2 regions of the Nocardioides taihuensis genome follow, and region 1 is predicted to be linked to the other one. Evidence: predicted binding sites of a transcription regulator. Region 1 holds the regulator's gene; the other holds the start of a gene.
What was found. The regulator LexA, encoded in region 1, represses DNA repair genes until DNA is damaged. The targets are predictions, from matches to a motif close to TCGAACANNTGTTCGA.
Positions count from the first base shown of each region.

Region 2: the regulator LexA is predicted to act here: its motif matches at 13,402-13,417, upstream of ACFPGP_RS03990 (alpha-ketoglutarate-dependent dioxygenase AlkB).

Region 1 is NZ_JBHSKD010000018.1:68,606-83,759, forward strand. It holds gene ACFPGP_RS14240 (hypothetical protein) at 1-22, opposite strand, end outside; gene ACFPGP_RS14245 (hypothetical protein) at 155-673, shown strand; gene ACFPGP_RS14250 (sensor histidine kinase) at 712-1,974, opposite strand; gene ACFPGP_RS14255 (response regulator transcription factor) at 1,986-2,693, opposite strand; gene ACFPGP_RS14260 (hypothetical protein) at 2,752-3,396, shown strand; gene ACFPGP_RS14265 (ATP-dependent DNA helicase) at 3,514-5,508, shown strand; gene ACFPGP_RS14270 (alkaline phosphatase family protein) at 5,505-6,773, opposite strand; gene ACFPGP_RS14275 (alkaline phosphatase D family protein) at 6,773-8,509, opposite strand; gene ACFPGP_RS14280 (MXAN_6640 family putative metalloprotease) at 8,596-10,152, opposite strand; gene lexA (transcriptional repressor LexA) at 10,255-10,968, opposite strand; gene ACFPGP_RS14290 (ABC transporter permease) at 11,078-12,703, opposite strand; gene ACFPGP_RS14295 (ABC transporter ATP-binding protein) at 12,700-13,611, opposite strand; gene ACFPGP_RS14300 (GNAT family N-acetyltransferase) at 13,711-14,487, opposite strand; gene ACFPGP_RS14305 (SDR family NAD(P)-dependent oxidoreductase) at 14,548-15,154, shown strand, end outside.
Region 2 is NZ_JBHSKD010000004.1:173,937-189,090, reverse strand. It holds gene ACFPGP_RS04060 (DNA repair helicase XPB) at 1-1,098, shown strand, start outside; gene ACFPGP_RS04055 (MFS transporter) at 1,165-2,340, opposite strand; gene ACFPGP_RS04050 (hypothetical protein) at 2,430-3,065, opposite strand; gene ACFPGP_RS04045 (oxygenase MpaB family protein) at 3,200-4,087, shown strand; gene ACFPGP_RS04040 (HelD family protein) at 4,148-6,178, shown strand; gene ACFPGP_RS04035 (HD domain-containing protein) at 6,171-6,776, shown strand; gene ACFPGP_RS04030 (DUF4031 domain-containing protein) at 6,840-7,118, opposite strand; gene ACFPGP_RS04025 (copper homeostasis protein CutC) at 7,123-7,845, opposite strand; gene ACFPGP_RS04020 (GntR family transcriptional regulator) at 7,918-8,637, opposite strand; gene ACFPGP_RS04015 (ABC transporter permease) at 8,779-11,310, opposite strand; gene ACFPGP_RS04010 (ABC transporter ATP-binding protein) at 11,314-12,081, opposite strand; gene ACFPGP_RS04005 (SRPBCC family protein) at 12,223-12,669, shown strand; gene ACFPGP_RS04000 (hypothetical protein) at 12,746-13,102, shown strand; gene ACFPGP_RS03995 (hypothetical protein) at 13,145-13,336, opposite strand; gene ACFPGP_RS03990 (alpha-ketoglutarate-dependent dioxygenase AlkB) at 13,439-14,068, shown strand; gene ACFPGP_RS03985 (LemA family protein) at 14,078-14,641, opposite strand; gene ACFPGP_RS03980 (DUF2207 domain-containing protein) at 14,688-15,154, opposite strand, start outside.

The DNA.
Region 1 (15,154 bases):
GGGTCCTGCGGGTGTAGGTCATGCCGCTCAGCGTGCGCCGCTGCTCGGCAAGGCCGCCTCATCGCAACGTCAAGTCCACGTTAGGGGAACCCTTGACGTTGATTTGACCTTGCCACGAGGCGCCGACAACACCCGGCGACCCACGGTGGGGGACATGAACCTCAAGTCGATCCTCGCCGTCATCGTCGCGGTGCTCGCAGGCACCATCGGCGGAGCGGCCGCCTACTCCGTCGCGACCCCGAGCAGCGCCTCGGGCCCGACCCCCACGTCGACCTCGCTCCAGCCTGCCGCCGAGACCCAGGACGTCGCGGCGCAGGTGCAGAAGGTCGTCAAGCTGCGCCCCTGCAAGAAGCCCGCCGAGCGGGTCGGCAAGAAGTGCGTCACCGACGTGACCCGCACCGTCGTGGTGCCGGGCCAGGCCCGCAGCGGCTCGGTCGCCCCGGCGCCGGCCTCGGGCGCGTCGACCTCGGGCAGCTCCACCCCGGGCGACGACGACCAGTACGACGACGACAGCAGCACCCCCGCCGGCTCGGACGACCAGGGTGACGACGACCAGTACGACGACCAGGGCGACGACTCCGGCGACGACGAGGCCGACGACCAGGACGACGACCAGGACGAGCCGGGCGACGACGACTCCGGCGAGACCGAGAGCCCCGAGGTCGAGGACTGAGGGACGACGTCCTCGACGACGCCGTCGGGCTCGTGATGTCAGACGCGCGCGACCGGCAGCAGCACCTCGACGACGGTCCCGCGACCGCCCGGCCCCGCGACCACGTCCAGCGACCCGCCGCACCCCTCGGCGGTGCGCCGGGCGATGTCGAGGCCGAGGCCGGTGGACCCGGTCCGGCGTCCTCCCCCGTGGGGCGTCGGGCCGGGGCCGTCGTCGGTCACCGACAGGTGGGCCACCCCGTCGAGCCGCACCAGCCGCACCCGGAAGCCCACGGGCTCGGGGGTGTGGGCGAAGACGTTGTCGAGCAGCACGTCGAGCAGGTCGGCCAGGTCGTCGGGCGCCACGGGGACGGTCACGGGCTCCTCCGGCAGCGACACCTCGAGCGGACGCTGCTGGTCGTCGGCCAGCGCGGCCCAGAAGGCGATGCGGCCGCCGACCACCTCGGTCGCGTCGCACGACGCCGCGAGCGCGGTGCGCACCGGACGGCGTGCCTCGCGCACGATCGCGTCGATGCTGCGCTGCAGCACGCCGATGTGCTGGCCGAGCCGGGCCGCGACCTCGGGGTCGTCCACCTGTTCGGCGTCGAGGCGCAACGCGGTGACCGGCGTCCGCAGGCGGTGGGAGAGGTCGGCGACGGCGGCGCGCTCCTGGGCGAGCAGCTCGCCGGTGCGCTCGGCGAGGCCGTTGAGCGCGCGGGCCAGCTCCTCGGTCTCCTCGGTGCCGGTGACCTCGGCCCGGGCCGCGAGGTCGCCCTCGCGCAACCGGTGGGCCGTGCCGGCCACCTCGAGCAGGGGCTCGCTGATCCGCCGGCCGAACCACGCCGCGATCACCGCCGCGATGCCGAGCAGCACGAGGCCGAGCGCGATGATGCCGAGCCACGCCTCGACCACGCCCTGGCGCAGTGTCTCGGGCGGCACGCTGGTGCGCACGACCGTGGTCTCCCCGTCGGCGCCGGTCACCGGGATGTAGACCCGACCGCCGTCACCGTCGACGACCGTGAACGCCTCGCCACGCGCGCGGCGCACCTCCGGGTCGGTGGTGGCGAGCGGCGGCCCGACGACCTTGCCGCTCGGCAGCACCACGCTGGTCTCCGCGTCGCCGAGCCGCGAGACCGTGCTCCGGAGGACGTCGGTGCCGACGTCGCTCGCCACCAGGATCGCCACGCTGCGCGCCTCCTGGTCGGCATCCGCCATCGCACGGTCCTCGGCCAGCGTGCGCACCAGCAGGCAGAGCGGGATCACGAAGGCCACCACGATGGTGGACGTCGTGCCGAGGACCAGCCATGAGATCCGCCGCCGCACGGGACCGGACCTCAGGCGCTTCCGCTGTCGGAGGCGTCGGGGTCGACCAGCTTGACGCCCACGCCGCGCACGACGTGCAGGTAGCGGGGCTCGGCGGCGGTCTCCCCGAGCTTGCGGCGCAGCCAGGACAGGTGGACGTCGACGGAGCGCTCGGACCCGCCGTACGCCTGCTGCCAGACCTCCGAGAGCAGCTCGCGCTTGGTGACCACCTCGCCCGCCCGGGAGGCGAGGACCTGCAGCAGGTCGAACTCCTTGCGCGCCAGCTCCAGCGGCTCGCCGGCCAGGGTGACGGTGCGGGTGCGCTCGTCGATGACGAGGTCGCCGACCCGCAGCGGTGCGACGGACTCGCCGGCGACCGCTCCGCTGCGGCGCAGCACGGCGCGGATGCGCGCCGCGACCTGGTCGGTGCCGAAGGGCTTGATGACGTAGTCGTCGGCGCCGCTGTCGAGCGCGGTGACCATGGTCGGGTCGTCGTCGCGGGCGGTGATCACGATGATCGGGACCTGCGAGGCGGCGCGGATCATCGAGATCAGCGCCAGCCCGTCGACGTCCGGCAGACCGAGGTCGAGGAGCACGACCTGCGGCTCGTCGCGGAGCACCTGCTCGAGGCCGGCCATGCCGGTGGGCGCGGTCGCGACCGCGTGGCCCCGCTCGGTGAGGCCGCGCTGGCAGGCGCCACGGATGGCCGCGTCGTCCTCGACGACCAGGATGCTGGTCATGTCCGCACCGTAACCGGCCGTGCCCTGCCGCCGGTGGAGCATCGGAGATGATGACACCGTGAATCGCCGCACGTTCGTGGTCGCCGCCCTGGCCTGGGTCCTCGTGGTGACCCTGGGCTCCGGGCTGGTCTGGGCCGTGATCTCGAGCGCGGGCCAGGACACGGGGATCACCGGACAGCCGCTGCGCACGGGGGAGACCCCGCTGCTCGGCGTGGCCACCCAGACCACCGGCCGCCCCTCGCCCCGCCCCGGCCACGACGGGAACGACGGGCACGGCGGCGACGACCACGGGCACGACGGGCACCACGGGTCGGGTGGCGACGGCCCGGACGGCCAGCCCACCGGCGGCCAGGCCACCTCCGGCTCCGGGAACCAGGGCGGCTCGGGATCCTCCAGCCCCGGCGGGTCGGGCGGCAGCAAGACCAGCAACCCCTCGCCCGACGGACCCGCCACCGTCAGCCGGATCTGGAACGGCGCCGCCGGCTCGGTCAAGGTCGAGTGCACGGGCGCCACCATCCGTCTGGTCAGCGCGTACCCCAACGACGGCTACCGCTACGAGGTGAGCAGCAGCGGCCCCGAGCACGTCGAGGTCGAGTTCGAGAACACCTCCACCGAGCGCCAGACCAAGTTCGAGGCCACCTGCTCCTCGGGCTCCCCCGTCTTCCGCGTCGAGACCGACAGCGACTCCGGCGGCGACGACTGACCGCCGAGGTGGGAGAAATGGTCACCCGAGGTGGGAGAAATGGCGACCCGAGGTGGCAGGGATGGTCGCTGTGGGAGGCGGCGTCGGGCTGTCGGCGTCCGGGGCTAGGGTGCTCGGGTGCCCGACGCGTCCCCGCCCTCTTCGCCCTCGGGCAACCGCGTCCGCGAGGTCCTCGCGACGGCCGTCGCCGCCCTCGGCGGTGAGGAGCGGGCGGGCCAGGTGGAGATGGCCGAGGCCGTCGCCGAGGCCATGGAGTCGGGGCGCCACCTGCTCGTGCAGGCCGGCACGGGCACCGGCAAGTCGCTCGGCTACCTCGTGCCGAGCCTGCTCCACGGCCGCCGCGTCGTGGTCGCCACGGCGACGCTCGCCCTGCAGCACCAGCTGGTCGAGCGCGACCTGCCGCGGCTGGCGGAGGCGGTCGGCGGGGCCGGCGTCGACGCGAAGTACGCCGTGCTCAAGGGCCGCTCCAACTACGCCTGCCTCCACCGCATCCGCGCCGGCGTCCCCGACGACCAGGGCGCGCTGATCGAGGCGCCGGTCGGGTCCCTGGGCCAGAAGGTGCTCGAGCTGCGCGCCTGGGCCGAGGAGGAGGCCGAGAACGGCGGCACCGGCGAGCGCGACCGCGCCCCGCGCCACACCGACCGCGAGTGGCGCCAGGTCAGCGTCGGCCACCGCGACTGCCTCGGGGCGGCCCGCTGCCCCTTCGGGCAGGAGTGCTTCGTCGAGGTCGCCCGCGAGGAGGCCCACCAGAGCCACCTCGTGGTCACCAACCACTCCCTGCTCGCGATCGACGCGATCGAGGGCGTCCCGATGATCCCCGACTACGACGTCGTGGTGATCGACGAGGCCCACGAGCTCGTCGCCCGGGTCACCCAGGCCGCGACCGACGAGCTCGCGGTCGCCGACGTCGAGCGCGCGGCCCGGCGCTCGCAGCGCCACGTCGACGGCGACGAGGCCGACCGCCTCGCCGAGTCCGCCGACGCCCTTGCCGACGCGGTGGCGATGGCCTCGCCGGGGCGCTTCGACACCGTCCCCGACCAGCTCGCGGAGGCGCTGGCGCTGGTGCGCGACGCGGCGCGCACCTGCCTCTCGGCGTACCCCCGTGACAGCGACGGTGAGGCCGACGCCGGCAAGACCCAGGCCAAGGGCTCGGTGCAGGAGGTCTTCACGACCGCCGAGCGGATGGCCAAGGACGCCGAGTCCGACGTGATGTGGCTCTCCGAGGGCGGCGACCGGTTCCCGCCGCGGCTGTGCGTGGCGCCGCTCGAGGTGTGGGGCCCGATGCGCGAGAAGCTGCTCAGCGACAAGACCGTGGTGATGACGTCGGCGACGCTGATGCTGGGCGGCGACTTCAGCGCGGTCGCGTCGTCGGTCGGGCTCAAGCCGTCGGAGCGCGTGGTCCACGGCGAGACCGTCGGCGAGGACGTGCCGGACGACGCCCTGCCGTGGGTCGGCCTCGACGTCGGCTCGCCGTTCGACTACGGCCAGCAGGCCATCCTGTACGTCGCGCGGCACCTGCCGCCGCCGGGCCGCGACGGCCTCGGCCCGGCCCAGGTCGACGAGATCGTCGACCTCGTCGACGCCGTCGAGGGCCGCACGCTCGGGCTCTTCTCCTCGCGCCGCGCGGCTGAGGCGGCGGCCGAGGTGGTGCGCGAGCGGCTGCCCCACCTGACCACCCTCGCCCAGGGCGACGCCCAGCTGCCCGAGCTCGCCAAGCAGTTCGTCGAGGACCCCCACACCTGCCTCTTCGGCACGCTCAGCCTGTGGCAGGGTCTCGACGTGCCCGGGGAGACCTGCCAGCTGGTGATCATCGACCGGATCCCGTTCCCGCGCCCCGACGACCCGCTGATGTCGGCGCGCCAGCGCGCGGTCGAGAAGGCCGGCGGCAACGGCTTCATGCAGGTCGCCGCCACCCACGCCGCGCTGCTGCTCGCCCAGGGTGCCGGCCGCCTGATCCGCACCACCACCGACCGCGGCGTCGTCGCCGTGCTCGACCCGCGCCTGGCCACCGCGCGCTACGGCGGGTTCCTCAAGGCCGGCCTGCCGCCGATGTGGGCGACGACCGACCCTGCGCTCGTGCGCAAGGCCCTCGGTCGGCTGGCCGGCGGCTAGAGCCGCGAGCGTCCGTCGTACCCCCCGGCCGGCCCGCCGACGCCGAGGAACTCCCCGACCGTCGGCGCCACGTCGACCGTGTGTGCCCGCGCCGAGGACGTCGTGCCCGCCCGCACCGCGCGGTGCCCGCCCGAGACGAAGAACGGGATCGGGTACGTCGCCGGGTGGCCGTGGTTGCCCGGGACCGGGTTGCCGGTGACGTCGGGCTCGCTGAACCGCCACCCGGCCCGGCACCACACCAGCACGTCGCCCGCCTCGGGCCCGAGCCGCAATGACTCCTCGCGCCGGTCGTGGGTGACCAGCACGCCCTCGACCGACGAGGCCACGTCGCGCATGCGGGTGACCGCCTCGTCGCGGAGCGCCGCCGGGCCGGTCCAGTAGAGGAGGTCCGCGCCGCCGTTGTCCGCGACCGCGACCCTGCCGGCCAGCACCGGGTCGGCCTCGAGCGCCGGCGTCAGGCTGACCACCCGGCCGGGGCGCGACCAGTCCATCGCGTGGTCGGCGAGCAGGACGAGCAGCGAGTGCTCCCACCGGCCGGAGTCGTGCAGCAGCTGCACCAGCCGGCCCACCTGGGCGTCGGTGTCGGCGAGCGCGAGCGTGCGCGCGAGCCGCAGGTCGCTGCCGGTCAGGTCGGCGTGCCCGAAGCGGTCGATGTCGCCGAGGTTGACGAAGACCAGGTGCGGGTCGAGGTCCTCGACCATCGCCAGCGTCGCGTCCATCGTGAAGACGTCGGGCGCGTGCCCCGACACCGGGACCAGCGGCCCCGGCTCCCAGCGGTAGGTCGCCCGCTCGCCGAAGATCCCGTAGAGGTACTCCTTGCTCAGCACCGTCCCGGTGGTCAGCCCGGCGGCGTCGGCGCGGTCGATCACCGTGCTGCTGCGCAGGTCGGTCGGCCGGTCGAGGGTGCGCACCGCGCCGGCCGCGCGGTCGTACACCTCGTTGGCCGGTACGCCGGTCCGGTCGGGCCGCAGCCCGGCCATCATCATCACGTGGTTGGGGATGGTCTCCATCACCGGCAGCGACGTCGCCCGCGGGAAGTTGCGGCCGGCCGCCCGCAGGTCCGCGAGGCGCGGCGTGAGCGTCGGGGTGATCTCGTCGGGGCGGCAGCCGTCGACGACCACGACGTACGCCCGCCGCACCGTGGACCGCGCGACGGGGGCCGTTGCCGCCGACGACCGCGCGCCGGCGGCGGCCGAGAAGATCAGCCCTGCGCCGCCCGCGGTCAGCAGGGTCCGGCGGCTCGTGCGCCGGGCGTCGGGCGCCATCAGGCCCCACCCACCGGCGCGTCGACCTGCGTCACCCGGCCGGTGCGCGACGCGGTCGCCCACGACGTCGACCAGGTGATGGTCGCGTCGCGGTCGGCCCGGTCGCTGATCACCCACCAGTCCATCTGCGCCCGCTCGGGGGTCAGGTCGAGCACCGAGAAGCCGTGGTTGTCGAAGTCGAGGTACCGCACGTGCCGGTTGGCGAGCTTGATCGCCTCCTCGACCGCGACGCTCGTGGTGCGCGCGGGCGAGCCGGTGATGTCCTTGAGGTTGTTGGACGTGACCGACGTGCAGACGAGCTCGACACCGGCCGAGTCGCCGAGCGGCCAGGTCGCGGGGTCGAGGGGCAGCTCGCAGGCCCACGCGGAGTGGATGTCGCCGGTGACGAACACGGCGTCCTTGATGCCGTGGTCGCGGATGTGCTCGAGCACGCGGCGCCGGTCGGCGGTGTAGCCGTCCCACTGGTCGGGGTTGTAAGGCAGCCCGTCGCGCGGGAGCAGGCCGGTGACGTCGTTGACCGGGTCGAGCAGGTCGTGCGGCACCGTGCCGAAGTCGACCGGCGCGATCATCACCGGGTTGCCGACCACCTTCCACTGCGCGTGCCGGCGCGACAGCGAGTCCTCCAGCCAGCGCAGCTGCTGCTCACCGGTGATCGTGCGGTCGGGGTCGCCGAGCGCCGGGTCGGCCGGCGGCACCGGGAAGCCGACCGCCGAGGCCACCTGCGCGTCACGGTAGGAGCGCAGGTCGAGCATGCTGATCTCCGCCAGCCGGCCGAAGGTCAGCCGCCGGAAGAGCCGGTCGCCGTCGCCGAGCCGGGCCGTGCCGTCCATCCGCACCGGCATCCACTCGTCGTACGCCCGGTGCGCGCGGGCGCGCCGCCGGCGGTAGCTGCCCTCGTCGTCGCTGTGGTTCTCCGCCCCGTCGCGCCACTGGTCGTTGGCGACCTCGTGGTCGTCCCACGTCACGATCCAGGGGTACGCCGCGTGCAGGCGCTGCAGGTCGGGGTCGGTCTTGTACTGCGCGTGGCGGCGCCGGTAGTCCGACAGCGACACCATCTCGTGGGGCGGGTCGTGCGGCCGGATGTCGGTGTCGGCCGTCCCGTAGCCGTACTCGCCCGGGCCGTACTCGTAGACGTAGTCGCCGAGGTGCAGCACCGCGTGCAGGTCGTCGCGCGCCGCCAGTCCGCGGTAGGGGCTGAACCACCCGGCCTGCCAGTTGGAGCACGACACGACGCCGAAGCGCAGGTGGTCGGGCATGGCGTCGGGCGCCGGGGCGGTGCGGGTGCGGCCGGTGCGGCTGGTCGCGCCCCCGCAGCGGAAGCGGTAGTGGTACCAGGTCGCCGGCGCCAGGCCGCCGACGTCGACCTTGACGGTGTGGTCGCGGTCGGGGCCGGTCTCCACCACGCCCCGCCGTACGACGTGGCGGAACGCGGCGTCGCGGGCCACCTCCCAGGTCACCCGCACCCGCGGGCCCTCGCCCGAGCCGGGCTGCGCCGCCGCGGTCGGGGTCACCCGGGTCCACAGCAGCACGGCGCGGGGCAAAGGATCGCCGGAGGCCACGCCGTGCGCGAAGACCGGGGCGGAGCGGGAGGGCCTCCCGGCTGTCGGGCGCGCCGCGGCGGGAGCGCCTCGCGCGGGAGCGCCTGCGGCGAGGCCGGCGGCGCCGGCGAGCGCGGCGCCGGCCGCCCCCGAGGCGAGCACGGTGCGGCGGTCCAGGGTCGGGTGGGAGGGAGTCACGCCCGGCCAACGAGCGGCCCGGGCCCGAGGTGACGACCTGGCCGGTGTGACCCCGGGATGTTCAGCCCGGGGTCACCGACCGTCCATCAGGGCACGAGCACCTCGACGCTCGCGGAACTGGTCAGGCCGTCGTCCTGCGGGGTGCCGTTGCACGAGAAGTTGGTGCCCTGGTTGCAGCGGAACCGGGTGCTGGCGTTGACCAGGGTGACGTCGACCGACGTGACCACGTCGTCGCCGAAGGCCACCTCGGTGTCGGCGTTGCCGTTGGCGTCGAGGGCGACCAGCTCGGGCGTGTGGCTGCCGTCGTTGCCGTTCACCGTCACCACGGCGGCCGAGCCGCGTGTCGTGTCGGGCAGGTTGATGCTCACGGCGAGGGTCGCCCCCGAGGTCGTGCCCTGGGTCCGGAACCTCAGCGTGGCGGCCGTCAGGTGGTCGAGCGTCCCGCTCGGCGAGGAGGCCTGCCCGTCGGACAGCCCTGCGTTGAAGTCGGGCGTCACCTCCGGGTAGGCCTGCGCCGTGCCCTCGTCGTACGCCGTCTGCGCGAACAGGTTGGCCGCGCTGAAGCGCGCGAACTCGTCGCGCAGCGAGCTGCCCTTGCCGTTCAGCACCTTCTGGATCGCCTGCACGCCGTAGCGGTCGGTGCCGCTGCCGACGCTGTCGGCGGCCTGCCAGATGCGGAGCAGCAGCACCGGCATCCCGCCCTTGAGCGAGGGGTTCTTCTCGGTGAGGTAGCGGAACCAGATCCAGCCGCCGTAGACCTCGATGTCAGCGGCGGAGTCAAGAGGGATGTCGGGTTGGGTCAAAGGGCTGCTGGCGAGGTACTGCTTGTTGTCGTTGACAGCGTCGTAGACCTCGTCCTCGGCCCACGCGGCGCTCGCCTCCATGAACCAGTCGTCCTCGAGGAAGTCGTAGGCAAACTGGACTGCGTGGTAGTACTCGTGTGCTGCGGTCACCTGCAGATTTTCGAGAGGTGTGTTCTGGGGGAATTGGCTCGACTTGTAATCGTTGTCGAGCACGCAGAAGGCCCACACCGAGTGGTTGCTCGGGCTGGGGAAGTACTTGGCGTCGCTGTCGCAGTAGCCGTAGAGCCCGAACTGCCCGACATCGCGCAGGTAGATGTCGGTCTTGTTGTTGCCGCCGCGGCCGTGGTCGCTCTTGGGCGCGCGGTAGCCGGCCTTGACGTAGTGGCGGTGCACGCCGTCGACGTTGCCGATCACCTTGTCGACGTAGTCGGGGCGCCCGTTCTTGTCCCCATCCTTCTTGCTGACCTCGCTCGGTGTCCAGTGCACGCAGATCCGTGGCGTGCAGGCCTTCCGCTTGGCAGCGGGCCTGGCCAGGAGTGCGTCGGCGGCGGCGCGGTCGGCCCCGGTCAGCTGGCCGCGCAGGGCCCACAGGTCACGCAGCGCGAGCGTCGCGTCGGCCGGGCCGGACGCGGCCCCGCCGGAGCGGTCGGTGGCCGGGGTGCCGTCGAACAGCGCCTGCGCCCGGGCCAGTGCCTGCTGCGCCGGCGTCGGTACGTCGGGTCGGTCGGCGGCCTGGGCGGCGGGGCCGGCGCCGGCGACGAGCGCCAGGCCGAGGCCGAGGGCGACGGCCGACAGGGCGGCGGTGAGGCGTGTGGCGCGGTGTTGGCGGGGCGAGGGCATCCGGTCTCCTGACTCGTGGACGCCTGATTCAACCGCCCCGCGCCGACACGGCGCCAGCCGACCCCCGGGTCGTGACCGGAAGGTGATCCGGGGTCGGGCCGGTCAGACGCGCCGCAGGACCGCCGTCACCTTGCCGAGGATGGTCGCGTGGGTGCCGTCGATCGGCTCGTAGGAGTCGTTGTGCGGCAGCAGCCAGACCTGCCCGGCCTTGCGCTGGAAGGTCTTCACGGTGGCCTCGCCGTCGATCATCGCGGCCACGATCTCGCCGTTCTCGGCGGTCGGCTGCTGGCGGATCACGACGTAGTCGCCGTCGCAGATCGCCGCGTCGACCATCGAGTCGCCCCGCACCTCGAGCAGGAACAGCTGCCCGTCGCCGACGAGCTGCTTGGGCAGCGGGAACACGTCTTCCACCCGCTCCTCGGCCAGGATCGGCCCGCCGGCGGCAATGCGCCCCACGACGGGGACGTACGACGCCGCGGGCATCGCGTCGCCCACGCCGGTCTCGTCGTACGCCGACTCCTCGGCGCTGCCGACCGCCCGCCGGCTCGCGGCGGCGTCGGGCAGGAAGACCTGCAGCGCGCGCGGGCGGTGGGGGTCGCGCTTGAGGTAGCCCTTCTGCTCCAGCGTCTTGAGCTGGTGGGCCACGCTCGAGGAGCTGGTCAGCCCGACCGCCTCGCCGATCTCGCGCATGCTGGGCGGGTAGCCGCGGGTGTCGAGCGAGTCCTTGATGTGGGCCAGGATCCGCTGCTGGCGCGGCGTCAGCCCCGTGGCGTCGGCCGGCCCGTCGGGCAGTTCGGTCACGGTCTTCTTCGCCATCGGCTGATGCCTCCCGGTCGGCTGTGCAGGGTCCACGGCTGGTCCCCTCAACCTAGTGGCGGGACGCAGTCGATTTCAAACACCTGTTCGAACGGCGTGTCGGGGCGCGTCACGCCGGCAGCGACAGGTCGCGGTGGCGCAGCGCTGCGCCGGCGGCCGCCGCGACGACGCCGGTGACGAGCGCCAGCAGCACCAGCGGCACGACCTCGACCGGCACCGCCGGCACGTTCGGCACGTGGGTGAACGGCGAGAGGTCGCAGACCCAGGCCGGCAGCCCCAGCGAGGGGCCGAACATCGGCCCGACCATGACGACCAGCACGAACAGCAGCCACGACAGCCCGACGGCGATCCGCGGCACGACCAGCACCACCAGTGCGACGACCGCCCCCAGCGCGGCGATCGCCGGCAGCTGCACGAGAGCGGCGGCGAGCAGGTCGCCGGCCAGCTCGGCGCCGCCGCCGACCGCCGCGGCACCGGTCGCCGCCATCGCGCCGGCGAAGACCAGCATCAGCAGCGCCGCCCCGACCAGGGCGTTCACGGCGTACGCACCCAGCCAGCGCAGGCGCGAGACGCTGCCCGCGAGCACCGGCTCGAGCACGCCCTGCGACTCGTCGTGGTGCAGCCGCACCAGGAGCGCGACGACGTACCCCGCCACGGCCGTGCCGGCGATCTGCACCATCGAGGCCCAGTACGCGCCCAGCACGTCGACGTCGCCGCCGAAGGTCTCGTACCACTCCGCCGCGTCGCCGGTCAGGCCCTGCACCTGTTCGCTCAGGGCGCCGAAGACGAGGCCGAAGCCGAGCATCGCGACGGCCCACCCCACCAGCGCGGACCGCTGCAGCCGCCACACCAGCCCGGTGGGGCTGAGCAGCGCGTGGCTCGCGTGCGCCGCGCCGGTGCGCTCGGGCCAGAGACCGCTGCCGACGTCGCGGCGGCCGCAGAGGACGACGCCGACCCCGACCAGCGCCGCGGCCACCAGCACCGCGAGCCCGACCGGCCACCACGAGTCGCCGCCGTACGGCCGCACCTGCTGGCCCCAGCCGATCGGCGACAGCCACGCCGGCCACGCGCTGGTGACGCGGAGGGCGGCGGAGTCCACGGTGCCGAGCATGTTGCCCAGCGCCGCGAGCAGGAACGAGACGCCCAGCACCGCGCTCGCCGTCCCGGTCGCGCCGCGGGTCGTCGAGGACAGCTGCACGGTGATCGCCGCGACGCCCGTGAAGACGAGGCCGACCAGCGCCACCGAGGCGCCGGCGGCCATCGACCCGGCGACCGGCTGCCCCGCCACGACCATGGCCAGTCCGAGCAGCGGCGCCAGCACGACGTCCGCCGCTGCCGCAACGAGGACCGCGGCGGCCAGCGAGGCGTACCGGCCGACGACACCGGAGGCCAGCACCTCCTCGCGCCCGAGCTCCTCGGCCTGCCGCGTGTGCCGCACGACCGTCAGCACGCTCAGCACGGCGGCGAGGACCATAAGCGTCAGCCCGTCGCGGTGCATCGTGTAGCCGCCCACGCTGGGGCCGGTGACCAGGCCGAGCACCCGCATGCCCGGGTTCTCGACGACGATCAGGGTGTCGGGGACGAGCAGCTCGGGGTGCCGGGTGTAGCTGTCCTCGAACATCGCCGTGGTGGCCGCGAGGAAGGCGGCCATGCCGAGCAGCCATGCTGGCAGCACGAACCGGTCGCGGCGCAGGGCGAGCCGGACCAGGCGCGGCGTACCGGTGAAGCCGTTCACGGCTGCGCCCCCACCTCGGTCGGCTCGGTGTCGTAGTGGCGCAGGAAGAGCTCCTCCAGCGTGGGCGGCGATGTCGTCAGCGCGGTGACGTCCTGCACGACCAGCCGCGCGAGCACGTGGTTGAGCTCGGCGGGGTCGACGCTGAACTCCGCGTGGCCGTCGTGGACCTGCGCGTCGTGGACGCCGGGCCACGTGGTGACGCAGGGGAGCGGGTGCCGCGTGTCGACGGCGACCGAGGTGCGGGTCAGGTGGCGCAGCTCCTCGAACGTGCCGGACTCCGCGGCCCGGCCGTCGCGGATGATCGTCACCCGGTCGCAGAGCGCCTCCACCTCGGAGAGGATGTGGCTGGAGAGCAGGATGCTGCGGCCGTCCGCGCGCAGCTCGCCGACGACCTCCTGGAAGACCGCCTCCATCAGCGGGTCGAGGCCCGACGTCGGCTCGTCCAGCAGGTAGAGCTCGACGTCGGAGGCGAACGCCGCGACGAGCGCCACCTTCTGCCGGTTGCCCTTGGAGTAGGCGCGCACCTTCTTGGTCGGGTCGAGGCTGAAGCGCTCGAGCAGCTCGTCGCGCCGGGTGGTCGCGGTCGCGCCGCGCAGGCTGGCCAGCAGGTCGATCACCTCGCCGCCGGTGAGGTTGGGCCAGAGGTTCACCTCGCCGGGCACGTAGGCCAGGCGGCGGTGCAGTGTCACCGCGTCGCGCCACGGGTCGCCGTCCAGCAGGCGTACGTCGCCCGCGTCGGCGCGCAGCATCCCGAGCAGCACCCGGATGGTCGTGGTCTTGCCGGCGCCGTTGGGGCCGAGGAACCCGTGCACCTCGCCCGCCCCGACCTCGAGGTCGAGGTGGTCGAGCGCCCGGATGCGGGGGCCGAAGTCCTTCACCAGTCCACGGGTGGAGATCACTGCTGCCATCGGGCTCTCCCGTCATCCACAGGCGTGCCGGACCGACCCCTCACCTCCCATCACAACGCAGCAGGCGGGGGAGGGGCAGGGCCAAAGGGCACGACCGCGTCAGGAAGGTAGCCAGACGAACTGCGGGACCGTGCACACCGCGGCGAATCCCATCCGCTCGTAGACCGGCCGCCCCATCTCGCTGGCGTGGAGCACAGCGTCGGTGTCCCCGCGCTCGCGGCCGATCGCGACGACGGCAGCGGTGATGGCGCTGCCCAGGCCCCGCCCCCGGTGGTCCGTGACTGTCGCCACGTTGTAGACGCCGATCGTCCCTGCCTGGCGCCACCCCGTCGCGGTCGCCGCCGGTTCGCCGTCGACTGTCGCGACCACGTTCACACACCGGTCGGGGTCGAGGTGGCCGAAGACCGCCCCGAAGTCCCCGGCCAGCTCGGGCGGCATGCCGAAGCCCGCCAGCATCGTGGACACGAACGGCTCCGGCGACCGGGTCAGGTCGACCGTCGTGAGGCCGACTCCGGGGAGAGGCGGTCGGTCGACGAGGGCGGCCACCGGGAGGTGCATGCCGGGCACGTCCTCCCGCGTCCAGCCGTGCTCGACGAGGACCCTCTCCAGCGCCGGGGAGCTGGTCGAGGGGGTCGTCCACCACAACGCGGGCAACCCCCGTGCGACGTACCGCTCCAGCACGGCGCGCGCCCGGTCGGTCTCCTGGCCCGGAGCGAACCGGGCGCCGGTGATGCCGTTGAAGAGCGGGAAGGGAACCGGGGAGCAGTACGCCGCCACGTCGTCCCACGGCTCGCGCGTGAGCACCGGGAGGTCGGCGCAGCTGCCGAAGAAGTCGAGCAGGTTGTCCTCGACGGCGGCCACCCGGTGGTCTGGCATGCAGCCACCGTAGGGCGGTCAGCGACCGCGGGGACCGTCATCGGGTGGTTGACTCCCGCCATGGAGAGCGTCTGCGTCGTCACCGGGGGCGCCCGCGGCATCGGCCGCGGGATCGCCGAGCAGCTGGTCGCCCGCGGCCACGGCGTCGTGGTCACCGACGTCCAAGGGGCCATGGCCGCCGACACGGCTGCCGAGATCGGCGCGCTCGCCGGCCTCGAGCAGGACATCCGTGACGCGGCCTCGCACGCCGCCGTGGCCGAGGAGGCGAGCCGGCACGGCCGGTTGCGGGCGTGGTTCAACAACGCAGGCGTCGGCGACGACGGCCGGCTCTCGGAGAACACCGAGGAACAGGTGCGCCGCCTCGTCGAGGTCAACGTGCTCGGCACCATGTGGGGGATGCGCGCGGCGCTGGCGACGTTCGGACCCGACGGTGGCGACATCGTGAACACCGCCTCGCTGGCCGGGCTCGGCCCGGTGCCCGGCTACAGCGTGTACGCCGCCACCAAGGCCGCCGTGGTGTCGATCTCGATGTCGGTCGACGCCGAGACGCCGAAGAACGTCCGGGTGCACGCCCTGTGTCCCGACGTCGTGCAGACCGCGATGCTGGTGGAGGGGCACACCGCCGGCTCGTTGGGCACGCAGCTCGCCCACTCCGGCGGGCGGATCC
Region 2 (15,154 bases), on a different contig from region 1:
CGCCCCTACCAGCGCGAGGCGGCCGAGTCGTTCTGGCACGGCGGGTCAGGGGTCGTCGTCCTCCCCTGCGGCGCCGGCAAGACGCTCGTGGGCGCGGCCGCGATGGCGCGCGCCAAGGCCACCACGCTGATCCTGGTCACCAACACCGTGAGCGCGCGGCAGTGGAAGGACGAGCTGGTGCGCCGTACCTCGCTGACCGAGGACGAGATCGGCGAGTACTCCGGAGCCGTCAAGGAGGTCCGCCCGGTCACCATCGCCACCTACCAGGTGCTCACCACCAAGCGGAAGGGCGTCTACTCCCACCTCGAGCTGCTCGACGCCCGCGACTGGGGCCTGATCATCTACGACGAGGTGCACCTGCTGCCCGCGCCGATCTTCCGGATGACCGCGAACCTCCAGGCCCGCCGGCGGATCGGGCTCACCGCGACGCTGGTGCGCGAGGACGGCCGCGAGGGCGACGTCTTCTCGCTGATCGGCCCCAAGCGGTACGACGCGCCGTGGAAGGACATCGAGTCCCAGGGCTGGATCGCGCCGGCCGACTGCGTCGAGGTGCGGGTGACCCTGCCGTCGGCCGAGCGCATGGCCTACGCGACGGCCGAGCCCGAGGAGCGGTACCGGCTCGCGTCGTGCACCCACCACAAGGTCGACGTCGTACGTTCGCTCGTCGACCAGCACCCGGGCCAGCCGACGCTGGTGATCGGGCAGTACCTCGACCAGATCGACGAGCTGGCCACGCTGCTCGACGCGCCCTCGATCACCGGCGCGACACCGGTCAAGGAGCGGCAGCGGCTCTTCGAGGCCTTCCGCTCCGGCGAAGTGGGGCTGCTGGTGGTCTCGAAGGTCGCCAACTTCTCCATCGACCTGCCCTCGGCCGAGGTCGCGATCCAGGTCTCGGGGTCGTTCGGCTCGCGCCAGGAGGAGGCCCAGCGCCTCGGGCGCCTCCTGCGGCCCAAGACCGAGGGCCGCACCGCGCACTTCTACACCGTCGTCTCCCGTGACACCGTCGATGCCGAGTTCGCCCAGAACCGCCAGCGCTTCCTCGCCGAGCAGGGCTACGCCTACCGGATCGTGGACGCCGACGACCTCGTCAGCGAGTAGGCCACCCTGACAGTTCGGAGCGGTTCGCCCCGGTTCGACGCCGGAAGCAGGGCGTCTCGCCCCGGACTATCGGGGCACGCGGGCGGGGGAGCTCGCGCGCCGGGCCAGCAGCAGGGTCCAGGCGGCGCCGAGCAGGGCGACGGCCGCGGCGACGACGAAGGCCGCGGGGATCCCGCCGCTGCGCGCGACGAGCCCGAGCAGCACCGGGCCCAGGCCGAGGCCGACGTCCATGGAGGCGCTGGCGGTGCCGGACGCCGCGCCGCGCTCGGACGGGCGGGCGGTGGCGAAGATCGCCGCGAAGAACGCCGGGAAGACGAAGGCGATCGAGACGGCGAGCACCACCGCGCCCACCAGCACGCCGACGGGCGCCTGCCAGGTCGCGAGCACCACGAGCCCGACCGCCAGCCCGGCCAGGGCGGCCGCCGCCAGCGGCAGCGGCGGGACCCGGTCGGGCACGGTCGCGAAGGCGACCCGGCACACGACGACCACCAGGCCGTACACGAACAGGGCCACACCCGCGTCGTCCATCCCGACGTCGCGGGCGTGCAGCGCGGCGAAGGTGAGGAAGGCGCTGACGGCCACCAGTGAGGCCAGCAAGCCCAGCGACAGCGGGACTGCCGGGCGGTGGATCAGCTTCCCGTGCCCCTCCTCCTCGCTCCGTGGGGGCTCGGGGAGCACCAGGACGAGTCCGGCCGCGACGAGGGCCATCAGGGTCGCGCCGGCCCACGCCGCGTCGTACCCGCCCCACCCGAGCAGCGCCTCGCCCAGCAGCGGGCCGAGCGCGAGGCCGAGGTAGAGGCCCAGCGAGTTGATGCTCAGCGCCTCGCCCATGCGCTCGGGCGGGGCAAGGTCGGCGATCATCGCGAAGCCGGCCACGAAGAACGCCGCCTCCGCCACGCCGAGGAGCAGCCGCAGCGCCACGACCACGGCCAGCGACTCGGCCAGCGCGGTCAGGCCGACCCCCACGGCGCACAGCAGGGCGCCGCCGAGCATCAGCGGCCGGCGTCCGACCCGGTCCGACCACCGCCCCACGAAGGGCCGGCAGACGAGTGCCGTGATGGCGAACGACCCGACCGCCAGGCCCGCCCCCGCCTCGTCGGAGCCGATCGGGCCGGTGACGTAGAGCGGCAGTGCCAGCAGGGTCACCCCGACGCAGGTGAAGTACGCCAGGTCCGCCAGCCCGAGCAGCACGAACGCCGGCGTCAGGAGCCGCCCCACGACGGGTTCGGGCATCCCGCTCATGGCAGGAACCTAGACCCGCCGCGGGTACTTCGAAGCGAGAGGCCCCACCGCGAGTACCGCGGTGGGGCCTTCTGCTCCGAGCTGTCGCGTCAGTTGGCGACGGTCGCGCAGATGACGTGCGGGCGCACGATCAGGTCGGTGGTGCCGGTGTTGAAGCCCTCGACCAGCCAGGCGTTGGGGACGAACGAGCCGTCGACGTCACCGGCGATGGGCTCGTAGACGACGGCGCCGTCCTTGATCTGGGTCGGCTGCGAGGTGACGATCTGGAGCCCCTTGAACGCCGCCGGGCCCTCGTCGGCGCGGGAGAAGCCGCCGCCGAGGGCGGTCTTGCCGGTGGGGCACGCGACCCACGCGGTCTGCAGCACGTCCGGCTGGCCGGCCACGAACTTCTCGGTGGAGTTGTCGCCGTCCTGGAGGTGGGTGGCGCCCGGGTAGGGGCCGTCCGACTCGAGGTTTGCGACGCCGTCCTTGCCGTCCTTGCCGTCCTTGCCGTCGGTGCCGTCGGTGCCGGCCGGACCCTCGGGACCGGTGATGCCGGCCAGGACGCCGTCCTTGAGCTGCGGCTTGCCGACGCTGTCGTCCGCCATGTTGCGCTGGGTGATGGTGTTGCGGGCGATGTCGTCGCCGGTGATCAGCCTGGCGGCGATCGCGCTGCTGGTGCCGCCGATGGCGATCGCGGCCGCCGCGACGAGGACGACGGAGCCGGTCTTGAGGTTGCGGTTCATCTGCTGGGGACCCCCTGCTCATGTGGACCGGCACGCCTCGTGGCGCGCCGGCGACACTGGAACGGCGCGGCGCGGGGTCCATGACGCCGGTCCGGGCCACGAGTTTCCTTGGCGCGCCCGCCTACGCTGACCGGGTGATCAGCAGCGTGCGCGAGCGTCTCGGCGAGGTGCTCTTCCAGCGCGTGGCCGGGCCCGACGGCGCCGTCCACCGCGAGCGGATCCACGGCACGCCGGGGCCGCGCTGGTTCGACCCCGCCAGCCCGATCGGCCGCGTGCACGGCGACGCGTCGATGTTCGTCGGCGGACTCCGGGCGGTGCTGCTCCAGACCCTGCACCCCGCCGCGATGACGGCGGTCTCCGAGCACAGCGGCTACCGCGGCGACATGTGGGGGCGGGTGGCCCGCACCAGCCGGTTCCTCGCCGTCACCACCTTCGGTCCGGCCGACGACGCCCAGCAGGCGGTCGACATCGTGCGCTCCATCCACGACCGGATCACCGGGGTCGTCGACGACGGCACGCCGTACGCCGCGTCCGACCCCCACCTGCTGCTCTGGGTGCACGTGGCCGAGGTCGACAGCTTCCTCACCGCCCACCAGGAGTACGGCGCACGGCCGCTCACCGACGCCGAGTGCGACGAGTACGTCGCGCAGACCGCCGAGGTCGCGCGGCGCCTCGGCGTCGTCGACCCGCCGGAGACCCGGGCCGAGCTCGAGGCCGTGATCGAGGCCTTCCGCCCCGAGCTGCGCGTCACCGACCACGCCCGCGAGGCCGTGTCCTACCTGATCTGGCATCCGCCGCTGCCCCTGGCAGCGCGCCCGGCGTACGGCGTGCTGGTCGCGGCCGCGATCGGGCTGATGCCGCCGTGGTCGCGTCGCCCGCTCGGCCTCCCCTCCCACCCGGTCGCGGACCGGACCGTCGTGCGGGCCCTGGGCTCGCTCGCCACGCGCACCATCCGCTGGGCCCTCGCGCCCGGCCGCGAGAGCGCCGACGACCTCCACCGGACGCACGCACAAACCGGGTGACGCCCGGGGCCGGCGCGGGTTATCGTCACCGGCCCACCCGAGCACGGAGGCCACCTCGGCATGCCCACGACCACGCCCTCCCCCGACACCGAGCTCGCCAGCGAGCAGGAGCACCTCGCCGAGTCGCGCCGCCAGCTGGCCCGGATGCGCGAGCGCACGGCCGCGCTCGACGCCGGCGCCGCCGCGGACTGGGTCAGCCGCGAGTTCCTGGAGTCCACGTTCGCGCTGCGGATGAAGCAGCTCGCCGACGACCCGACGGTGCCGCTGTTCTTCGGCCGGGTCGACGACGAGTCGGGCGAGCGGTTCCACATCGGCCGCCGCCACGTCTCCGACCCGCAGGGCGAGCCGCTGGTCGTGGACTGGAGGGCGCCGGTGAGCCTGCCGTTCTACCGCGCCAGCCGCGCGGAGCCGATGGGCACCGTGCTGCGGCGCCGCTACGGCTTCGAGCGCGGCCGGCTCACCGCCTTCGAGGACGAGCACCTCACCGCCGGTGAGCAGACCGAGCACTCCGCGATCCTCGAGGCCGAGATCGAGCGGCCGCGCGTCGGCCCGATGCGCGACATCGTCGCCACCATCCAGCCTGAGCAGGACGTCATCGTCCGCTCCGAGCTCGCGCGCTCTGTCTGCGTGCAGGGCGCTCCCGGCACCGGCAAGACGGCCGTCGGCCTGCACCGCGCGGCGTACCTCCTCTACGCGCACCGCGAGCAGCTCACGCGCCAGGGCGTGCTCGTCGTGGGGCCCAACGCCAGCTTCCTGCGCTACATCCGCGACGTGCTGCCGGCGCTCGGCGAGATCGAGGCGACCCAGACCACGATCGAGGAGCTCGCCACGAAGACGCTCCGGTCGGTCGCCCCGAAGCAGGAGGTGCGCGGCCACGACGACGCCACCGTCGCCACGCTCAAGGGCGACGCCCGTCTCGCCGAGGTGCTGCGCCGCGCCCTCTGGGCACACGTCGTCGCGCCGACGGAGGGCCTGGTGGTGCCGCGCGGGGCGAGCCGCTGGCGGGTCGCGTCGTACGAGGTCGAGGAGGTGCTCGACGGGCTCCGCTCACGCGGGGTCCGGTACGGCGCGGCGCGGGCGATGCTGCCCCAGGCCCTCGCGCACCGGGTGCTGGTGCGGATGGAGCTCGCCGGCGACTCACCCGACGACCGCGTGCAGGACGCGGTGGCCCGCAGCGCGCCGGTGATGAAGTACGCCGCGGAGATCTGGCCCGCGGTCGACCCCGCGAAGCTGCTGTGGCGGCTGCTCTCCGAACCCGAGGCGCTGGCGGCGGCCGCCGACGGCCTCCTCGACCCCGACGAGCAGGCCGCGCTGCTGTGGGCGAAGCCGCCTCGCTCGGCCGGCACCGCGCGCTGGAGCCTCGCCGACGCCGTCCTGCTCGACGAGGCGGTCGACCTCGTCGAGCGCACCCCGTCGCTGGGCCACATCGTGGCCGACGAGGCGCAGGACCTCTCCCCGATGATGCTGCGGATGCTGGGTCGCCGCTCCTCCACGGGCTCGCTGACGGTGCTCGGTGACCTCGCCCAGGCCACGACCCCGTGGGCCACGCGCTCGTGGGCCGAGGCGCTGGCTCACCTCGGCAAGCCGGACGCGCACGTGGAGGAGCTCACCCGCGGCTTCCGGGTGCCCGGCGAGGTGATCGAGTTCGCCGCACGGCTGCTGCCCCACGTCGCCCCCGACCTCGCACCGCCGACGTCGGTGCGGCGTACCCGCGGCGAGCTGACCGTCACCGGCGGCGACGTCGTCGACCACGTCCGCGACGCCGTCGCCCGCGAGGGATCGGTCGGCGTGATCGTCCCCGACGCGCTGGTGCCGGTCACCGCCGCCGACCTGCGCGCGGCCGGCATCGAGCACGCGGTGCTCGGCGAGCGCGAGGACGACGTCGACCAGCACCTCGACCTGGTACGTGCCTCGCTGGCCAAGGGCCTCGAGTTCGACCACGTCGTGCTGGTGGAGCCGGCCGCGATCGTGGCCGCCGAGCCCGACCGGGTCACCGGCCTGCGCCGGCTCTACGTCTGCCTGACCCGCGCGGTCACCTCGCTCGTCGTCGTCCACGAGCACCCGCTGCCCGAGGAGCTGGTGGTTGGATGAGGCGGTGCACCTCCCCGACCGCTGGCCGCTCGCCGGGGCGACCGACCTGCGCGACGCGCTGCTGGCGGCGTACGCGGATCCGGCGCGCGGCTACCACGACACACGACACCTGACCGAGGTGCTCGACCGGCTCGACGAGCTCGGCGGGCCGGCCACCGCGCTGCCGGTGGTGCTGGCGGCGTGGTTCCACGACGCGGTGTACGACGGGCGGCCCGGCGCCGAGGACCGCTCGGCCGCGTGGGCCGAGCGCGACCTCCCGGGGGCCGGCGTCGACGCCGAGACCGTCACCGAGGTCGCCCGGCTGGTGCGGCTGACCGAGCACCACCGCCCCGCCGACGGGGACGTCGCGGGCGGACTTCTCAGCGACGCCGACCTCGCGATCCTCGCCGCGGGTGACGAGCGCTACGCGTCGTACGTCGCCGACGTCCGCCGGGAGTACGCCGAGGTGCCCGACGAGCTGTTCGCCCTCGGCCGGGCCGCGGTGCTGCGCGACCTGCTCGACAAGCCCCACCTCTTCCACAGCCCGACAGCCCGGGCCCGCTGGGAGGGCCGCGCGCGGGCCAACCTCACCCACGAGCTCGCCGCCCTCACCCGCTGACCCGCCGTTAGTTGACGGCGGGTCGACTATCGGACAGGTGACCCGCCGTCAACTAACGGCGGGTCAGCGTGAGGTCGCGTCGCCGGGGCGCTTGCGGCGCCGGAGGCCGGCGGCGTGGAGGCGGGCGACGAGCTCGCGCGACGAGACGGGCTCGGCACCGAGGGCGACCACCTGGTCGTAGTACTCCGACGGCACGTCGTAGTGGTCGCCGTCGAAACCGCGGGCCGGGATGCCGAGCTCGCGGGCGAAGACGTGCAGCTCCTCGAAGGAGGTGTCGCTGGCGAGGTGGGACCACCGCCGGCCGTGCCGGGAGACGTGGGGCGGGTCGATCAGGAAGGCCACGGGGTCAGGCGGTCCCGGCCCAGCCGGCGGCCTGCTCGGCCTCGTGGTCGAGCATCAGCCGCCACGAGCGCACGTGGCCCGCGTCGACGTAGGACCGGTGGGTGCCTCCCGGGCGCACCTGCGTGTCGACGTGGAACTGGCTGACGCCGGCGCGCAGGAACCACGGCACGTGCTCGGCGAGCAGCCCGCCGCCGGGCATCAGCAGGGCGGCGATCCGGGGGTCGGCGGTGGCGGTGGCCAACAGGTCGTCGTACCCGACGCCGAGACCGCGGGGCGAGCCGGACGAGCGGACGGCGACCAGCCCGGGCAGCGTGAGCAGGTCGCGCCAGGCGTGCCGGGCCTCGAGCACGTCGTCGACGGCCGGCGGGAAGGTCCACGGGACGCCGGGCAGCGCGGCGGCGAGGTGGGCGCAGACGAGGGTGTCGACCTGGAGGTCGGCGTCGAGGAACCCGAAGGAGAGGCCGTGGGCGCCGCACCCGAGGAAGTCCTCGCCCAGGCCGACGAGCCGGGTCAGCTCACCACCGGTGGTGGTCCACGAGTCGTTGAGCCGCAGCGTCACCACGACGGGGAGCTCGGTCTCGCGGCAGACCGCCGAGACCACCGAGGGTTCCGGGGACAGGCCGGCGGCGGTGACCAGGTGCAGGCGGTCGGCTCCGCCCTCCTCGGCACCCGCGACGTCGCGCGGGCCGAGGACAGTCACCTCGAGGAGCGCCGTGCTCGGGCCCATGGCAGCACTCTAGGCAGCCGTGGGGGCGCGGCGTGGGACGCGGGGACCGGGCGGGCGGGTGTCGCGGAGCGGTCAGCCCGGCGAGCCGAGCTGGACCCAGAGGGTGAACCGGTCGGCGCGGTAGACCGAGCGGGAGACCTCGACGACCTTCTCGCCGGCGAGCGCGCGGCGCGACTGCCGGAGCACGGCGGCACCCGGGTCGATCTCGAGGTGGCCGGCCTCCTCCTCGGAGGCGACGTCGGCGGTGATGGAGTCCTCGGCCCAGGTGGGACGCAGCCCGCGCGAGTCGAGCGCGTCGTACAGGCTGGTGGGCATCCCGCTCTGCAGGAAGCCGGGGATCAGGATCTCGTTGAGGTAGGCGTCCTCGATGCACATCGGGACGCCGTCGGCGCGACGCAGGCGCTTCCAGTGGATGACCGCGTCACCCTCGGTGATGCTCAGCGCCCGGGCGACGCCCGGACCGGCCTGCTCGCGGCGGGCCAGCAGCGTCTGCGACTCCCCGAGCAGCCCGCGGCGGGTCATCTCCTCGGTGTAGCCGAGCAGCCGACCGACCTCGCGGCGCGGACGGGCCACGAACGTGCCGCGTCCGGGGATCCGCTCGAGCAGCCCCTCGACGACGAGCGCGTCCATCGCCTGACGCACGGTCATGCGGGCCACGCCGAAGCGGTGCACCAGCTCACGCTCCGACGGAGCAGGGGAACCGGGGGCAGCGTCCTTCACCAAGGACCGCACGTACTCCCGGACTTGCACGTGCTTGAGCGCCCGGCCTTCGCCGACCAGCAACTCGTTCACATGGCCAGACTAGGCCAGACCAGCACCTTCGTCCTAGGGATGCACAACTCCTTCACGTTGCAGAGGTCACAGGCGCACCCCTCGCGCGGCCGGGCGGCGTCGCGGTACGGTGCCCGGCTTTGCGCAGGTCAGGCGCGGTTTTCACTCGGTGTAGATCGCGCGGAGGACGTCGAGCCGGGCCGCCCGGCGCGCCGGGAAGACCGCGGCCAGCACGCCGACGAGCACCGACAGGCCGAGGAAGAGGCCCAGCTGCACCCACGGCACGCTGATCACCTCGAGCCCCTCGTCGCGCAGCGAGTACATCAGCGCCACCCCGAAGCCGACGCCCAGCACGACCCCCAGCAGCGCGCCGAGCAGGGAGATCACCACCGACTCGAGCGTGACCATCCCCCACAGCTGACGCCTGCTCACGCCGATCGCGCGCAGCAGCCCGACCTCGCGGGTCCGCTCGATGATCGACAGCGCGAGCGTGTTGACGATGCCGAGCACCGCGATCACCAGCGCCAGGCCGAGCAGCGCGAAGATCACCCGCACCAGCTGGTCGATGGGTCCGCGGCGCTCCTCGGCGAAGGCGTCCTGGTCCTTGACCGTGACGACCGGGTTGTCGGCGACCACCGCGTCGAGGTCGGACTGCAGCCCGGGCCGGTCGTCGGTGAAGAGGATCAGGGCGTTGTCACCCGGCGTGAACTTCGAGGTGTCCAGGGTCTGGATCGTGGTCAGCACCGGGTAGAAGACGAGCGGGTTCTCCTCGTACGTCGCGACCACCCGCCAGCTCACCGGGCCGGTCGGCACGTTCCAGCGCATCGTGTCGCCGACCTGCAGGTCGTTGTCGTCGGCGTACCCACTGTCGAGGGCGACGGTGCCGTCGGCGAGCTCGGCGAGCGAGCCGTCCACCGCCCGCAGCTCGAGGTCACCGGTCGCCTCGGGGTCGATCGCGGAGAGGCCCTCGGTGTCGCCGTCGTGGTCGGCCATCACGAAGCGCTCCCGCACCACCCGCTCCACGCCGTCGACGGCGGCCATCTGGTCGGCGACCTGCGGGGAGAACGGCTGGGCGAAGACGTTGCTCACCACGAAGTCGCCGACGAAGTTCTCCGCGATCGACTGGTCGACGCTCGACTTCGCCGAGTCGCCGACGATCGCCATCGTGGTGCCGAGCGCGAGGCCGATCATCAGCGCGGACGCGGTGGCCGTCGTACGGCGCGGGTTGCGCAGCGAGTTCTCGCCGGCGAGGTTGCCGATGCTGCCGAAGAGCCGGGCGTAGAGGGCGCTGGCACCGAGGAGGAACGGGTGGCTGATCACCGGCGCCGCAGACGCGACGCCGAGCAGGATCGCCAGCACCCCGGCGCCGACGAACCAGCCGGCGTGCGGCACGCCCGCGAACAGGCCCAGGCCGAGCAGGCTGGCGCCGAGGAGCATCAGCACGACGCCGGCCACCACCCGCCGGTGCACGGCCGTCTCCGGCATCGCGATGTCGTCGCGCAGCGCCTGGATCGGCGCGATCCGGGCGGTGTGCCAGGCCGGCAGCCACGCGGCCGCCATCGTCACCAGGATGCCGACGACGTACGCCGCGACCACGGTGCGCGGCTCGAAGACCAGCGAACCCGTCAGGTCGAGACCGAAGCGGGAGAACAGGGCGCGGATCGCCAGGGCGAGCACGGCGCCGAGGCCGAGGCCGATGGTCGAGCCGATCACGCCGAGCACGAACGCCTCGAGGAGCACCGAGCGGGTCACCTGCCGCTTCGAGGCGCCGAGGGCGCGCAGCAGCGCGAGCTCGCGGCTGCGCTGGGCGACGAGGATCGAGAAGGTGTTGACGATCAGGAAGCCGCCCACCACCAGCGAGATCCCGGCGAAGATCAGCAGGAAGGTGCGGATGAACGACAGCGCCTGCAGCAGGCTGTCGGCCTGCTCCTCGGCGAGGTCGTCGCCGGTGATCGCCTCGAACCCGTCAGGCAGGCGCTGGGCGACCGCGTCGCGGAGCTCCTCCTGGCTGACGCCGTCGTCGGCGGTGACCCAGACGTCGGTGTAGGCGTCCTTGCCCTGGAGGAAGAGGTCCTGCGCGGTCTGGGTGTCGAACGCCGAGAGCGTGGCGCCGTTGAGCGAACCGCCGTCCGCGAAGTCGGCGAGGCCGACGAGGGTCGGGCGCAGCACCTCCTGCGTGCCGGCGGTGACGATGTGGACCTCGTCGCCGACGGAGTAGCCGCCGCGCTCGGCGGTGCGCTCGTCGAGCACCACCTCGTCGGGACCCTGCGGCTCGTGGCCCTCGGTGATGGTGAGGCCCTCGAGCCCGTGGCCGGCCGGCGCGTCGGTCCAGTTGCCGCCCAGCGCCGGCGGGCCGAACCCGCCGACCGCCTTGTCGTCGGTGCCGATCACGTAGACGCCGATGGCCGAGACGTTGCCGTCCACCCGGGCCGCGCCCGGCACCGACGTGAGCTGCTCGGCCGTCCGGGCGGGGACCGTGCGCGCCGTCGGACCGCCGTCCTCGGCCTGGCCGCCGACGGGGCGGACGACGACGTCACCGACCGAGGAGGCGAAAATCGCGGTGAAGCTGCGGTCGAGGGTGTCGGAGAAGATCAGCGAGCCCGCGACGAAGGCGACACCGAGCACGATCGCGAACGTGCTCATCAGCAGGCGCAGCTTGCGCCCGAGCAGGCTCTTGAGGGCGGCCTTCCACACGGCTCAGGCGCCCGTCTCGCCGGCGCTGATCCTCGCCATCTCCTCGAGCACCTGCTCGCGGTCGGGGCGGCGGAGCTCGCTGACGACGCGACCGTCGCCGAGGAAGACCACGCGGTCGGTCCACGCGGCGGCCACCGGGTCGTGGGTGACCATCACGATCGTCTGGCCGTGCTCGTCGACGCTCCGGCGCAGCAGCTCGAGCACCTCGGCGCCGGAGCGGGAGTCGAGGTTGCCGGTCGGCTCGTCGGCGAAGACGATCCGCGGCCGGCTCACCAGCGCCCGGGCGACCGCCACGCGCTGCTGCTGGCCGCCGGAGAGCTCGTTGGGCTTGTGGCTCAACCGCCCGCCGAGCTGCACGGTCTCGATCACCGCGGCGTACCACTCCGCGTCGGGCTTGCGCCCCGCGATCGCGAGCGGCAGCAGGATGTTCTCCTCCGCGGTGAGCGTCGGGACCAGGTTGTAGGACTGGAAGACGAAGCCGATCTCGTCGCGCCGGAGCCGGGTGAGCTCCTTGTCGCGCAGGCCGGTCAGCTCGCGGTCGCCGATCCACACCTCGCCGCTGTCGGCGGTGTCGAGCGCCGCGCAGCAGTGCATGAGGGTCGACTTGCCGGAGCCGCTGGGGCCCATGATGGCGGTGAACTCGTGGGCCGCGAGGTCGAGGCTGACCTCGTCGAGCGCGCGCACGAGCGCGTCGCCGCTGCCGTAGGTCTTGGTGACGTTCACGGTGCGCGCGGCGGGGCCTCCCGGCTCCGCCGCAGGGGTCTGCGTCATGGCCCCATCCTCCGGTGTCCCCGCAAGCGCCCACCACCGGGACCGTCCCGGGTCGGCCCCTGAGGGTCGCCCGGGGTCGCGTCGGGGTCGGCCCCGAGCCGGCTCCGGGGCGGGTCTGGGTCGGGTCCGTACCGTAGAGGCATGCACGTCGAACGCACCTTCACCGTCCCCCGCCCGGTCGACGCGGTCTTCGACTACCTGAGCGACTTCACCTCGACCAACGACTGGGACCCCGGCACCGTGGAGACCCGCCGCACGGCGGGCGACGGCGGCCTGGGCACGACGTACCGCAACATCTCGGAGTTCATGGGCCGCCGCACCGAGCTGCAGTACGAGACGGTCGCGCACGAGCGACCGACCACCGTGCAGTTCCGCGGTCGCAACAAGCAGGCCACGACGCGCGACACGCTGACCTTCGCGCCGTCGGCGTCCGGCTCGGGGACCACGGTCCACTACCGCGCCGACTTCGACTTCGGCACGCTCGGCAACCTGGTCGCGCCGATCCTCCTGCGGCGCAAGCTGGAGAAGCTCGCCGACGAGGTGCAGGCCGAGATGGAGCGGGTCATCCCCGAGAAGGTCGACGCGTAGCACCCGCGGTCGCACCTCGGTCGAGCCTGTCGAGACCACGTCGCCCGCCCCCTCCCCCGCACGTAGCCTCCGCAGCATGACCCACCGCAGGATCGCCGACGCCCTGGCGACGGGCGTCGCAGGCGCGCTGCTCGTCACCCTCCCCGCCGCGCCCGCGTCCGCCGCCCGCACCACCCTGCGGGGGTCGGTGCACGACGACTTCGACTCGCTCCGGGTCGGCGACCGGACCGTCACCCACGGGCGCTACCGGATCGTGGTCCGCGACGCGAGCACCATGCACAACTGGCACATCTCCGGGGAGGGCGTCGACAAGAGGACGACGGTCGGCGGCACCGGACGGTGGGTGTGGAAGGTGCGGCTGCGGCCGGGCACCTACAAGATCGTCTGCGACCCCCACCACCAGCAGATGAAGCTCCGGCTCACCGTGACCTGAGGCCGCAGCACCGACGACCAAGAACGGCGGGAGCCTGCTCACCTACCCGGAGTCGATGGTCGAGGACTGCCCGGCCCCGAGCCGGATGATCCACCACCCGGAGGCGAACGCGGCGACGGCCGCCAGTGCCTCGACGTGGTGCTCGGTCAGCGCGAGTGCCACGGTCACGAGGAGCGCCAGGTCGCCCCAGGCGTGCCTGGCCGCCGCCTCCAGGGGCGCTGCTTCTGGGACCACGACCACCTCCAGTTGAGTTTGTAGATTATGTAACTAGAGATTACCTCACGGCGCCTGCTCAGACATCGAACAGGTGTTCGATCCTGTGCTACCGTGCTGCGGGTGGACTTCCAGGGCACCCTCTTCGACGGCGGCCCGGCCACCCTGCCCGCACCCGGCGAGCAGCTGGCCGAGGGCCTCACCCGCACGCCGCTCTCCCGCGGCGCGTGGATCGACGTGTGCCGCAACTGGCTCCCCGACGCCGACGACGTCTTCGCCACGCTCGTGGCCGACGTCCCGTGGCGGGCCGAGCGGCGCCAGATGTACGACCGGGTGGTCGACGTGCCGCGGCTCGTGCACACCTACGCGGTGGGCGAGCCGCTGCCGCACGCGCTGCTGGTCGAGGCCCGTGACGCGCTGTCCGCGCACTACCTGCCCGAGCTGGGCGAGCCCTTCGTGACCGCCGGGTGCTGCTACTACCGCGACGGCCGCGACAGCGTGGCCTGGCACGGCGACACGATCGGCCGCGGGCGCAGCCAGGACACCATGGTCGCCATCGTCTCCCTCGGCGACCCGCGCCGGCTCTGCCTGCGCCCCCGCGGGGGTGGCGAGTCGGTCGCGGTCGAGATGGGCCACGGCGACCTGGTGGTCATGGGCGGCAGCTGCCAGCGCACCTGGGAGCACGCCGTGCCGAAGGTCGCGCACGCCGGCCCCCGGATCTCGGTGCAGTTCCGGCCGCTCAACGTGTTCTAGCGGCCCCGGTCAGAACTGCACCTTCGGCACCGTCTCGTTGCCCTCGGGGGCGTCGTAGAACTCCCGCTCGTGCACGTTCGCGATGCCGGTGAGGAACATCCACGGGATGGTCTGGGTGACCTTGTTGAGCGTGGCGACGGCGTCGTTGTAGTACTGCCGGGCGAAGGAGATCTGGTTCTCGGTCTCGTTGAGCTGCTTCTGCAGGTCGAGGAAGCCGGCGTTCGCCTTGAGGTCGGGGTAGGCCTCGGCGACGGCGTTGAGCCGCACCAGCGCCTGCTGCATCTCCGCGTCGGCGGCGGCCTTGGCGGCCACGTCGTCCCCGGCGGCGGCCGACTGGAGGTGCGCGCGGGCCGCCGTGACCTGCTCGAGGGTGTCCTTCTCGTGGGCGGCGTAGCCCTTGACCGTCTCCACGAGGTTGGGGATCAGGTCGGCGCGCCGGGTGAGCTGCACGTCGATGCCGCCGAGCGCCTCCTGCGCGCCGATGTCGGTGGTGCGCAGCTTGTTGAAGCCGATCACGACGAAGGCGATCACGGCGACGACGAGGACGCCGATCACGATCAGGGCAGTGGTCACGGAGCTACCTCTTCTCGGGAGTGCTGGAACATCATGCGCGAGCGGCTCACCAGGAGCCACCCCCTCCGCCGCCGCCACCGCCACCGCCGGAGAAGCCGCCCCCACCGCCGCTGCTCGAGGAGCGCTGCGTGGCCTCGTAGGAGGAGATCGCCGAGTCGACCGTGTGGGAGAAGCTGTCGACCATGCTCGAGGTCGGGTCGCCGTGGGTCCACGAGCCACCGACGGGGAAGTAGGTGGGGACGGGCGGCTCCGTGCCGGTCTCGGTGCGGTACTTCGCGGCCCACACGTCGGCGCAGCCGAACGCCACCGCCCACGGGATGTACGCCGTGTACAGCTCCTGGCGGCCCGAGAAGTCGAAGCGGTTCTCGCTCGACGGCGTCGAGAGCACGCGGTGGAAGCCGCCGACACGCGACCAGAGGTCGCGCCCCGTCGCCGTACGACGGGTGCCCGCGCCGGGGCGCAGCAGCGAGATCGCGCCCAGCCCGAACGCGGCGGGCACCAGCGCGGTCATCG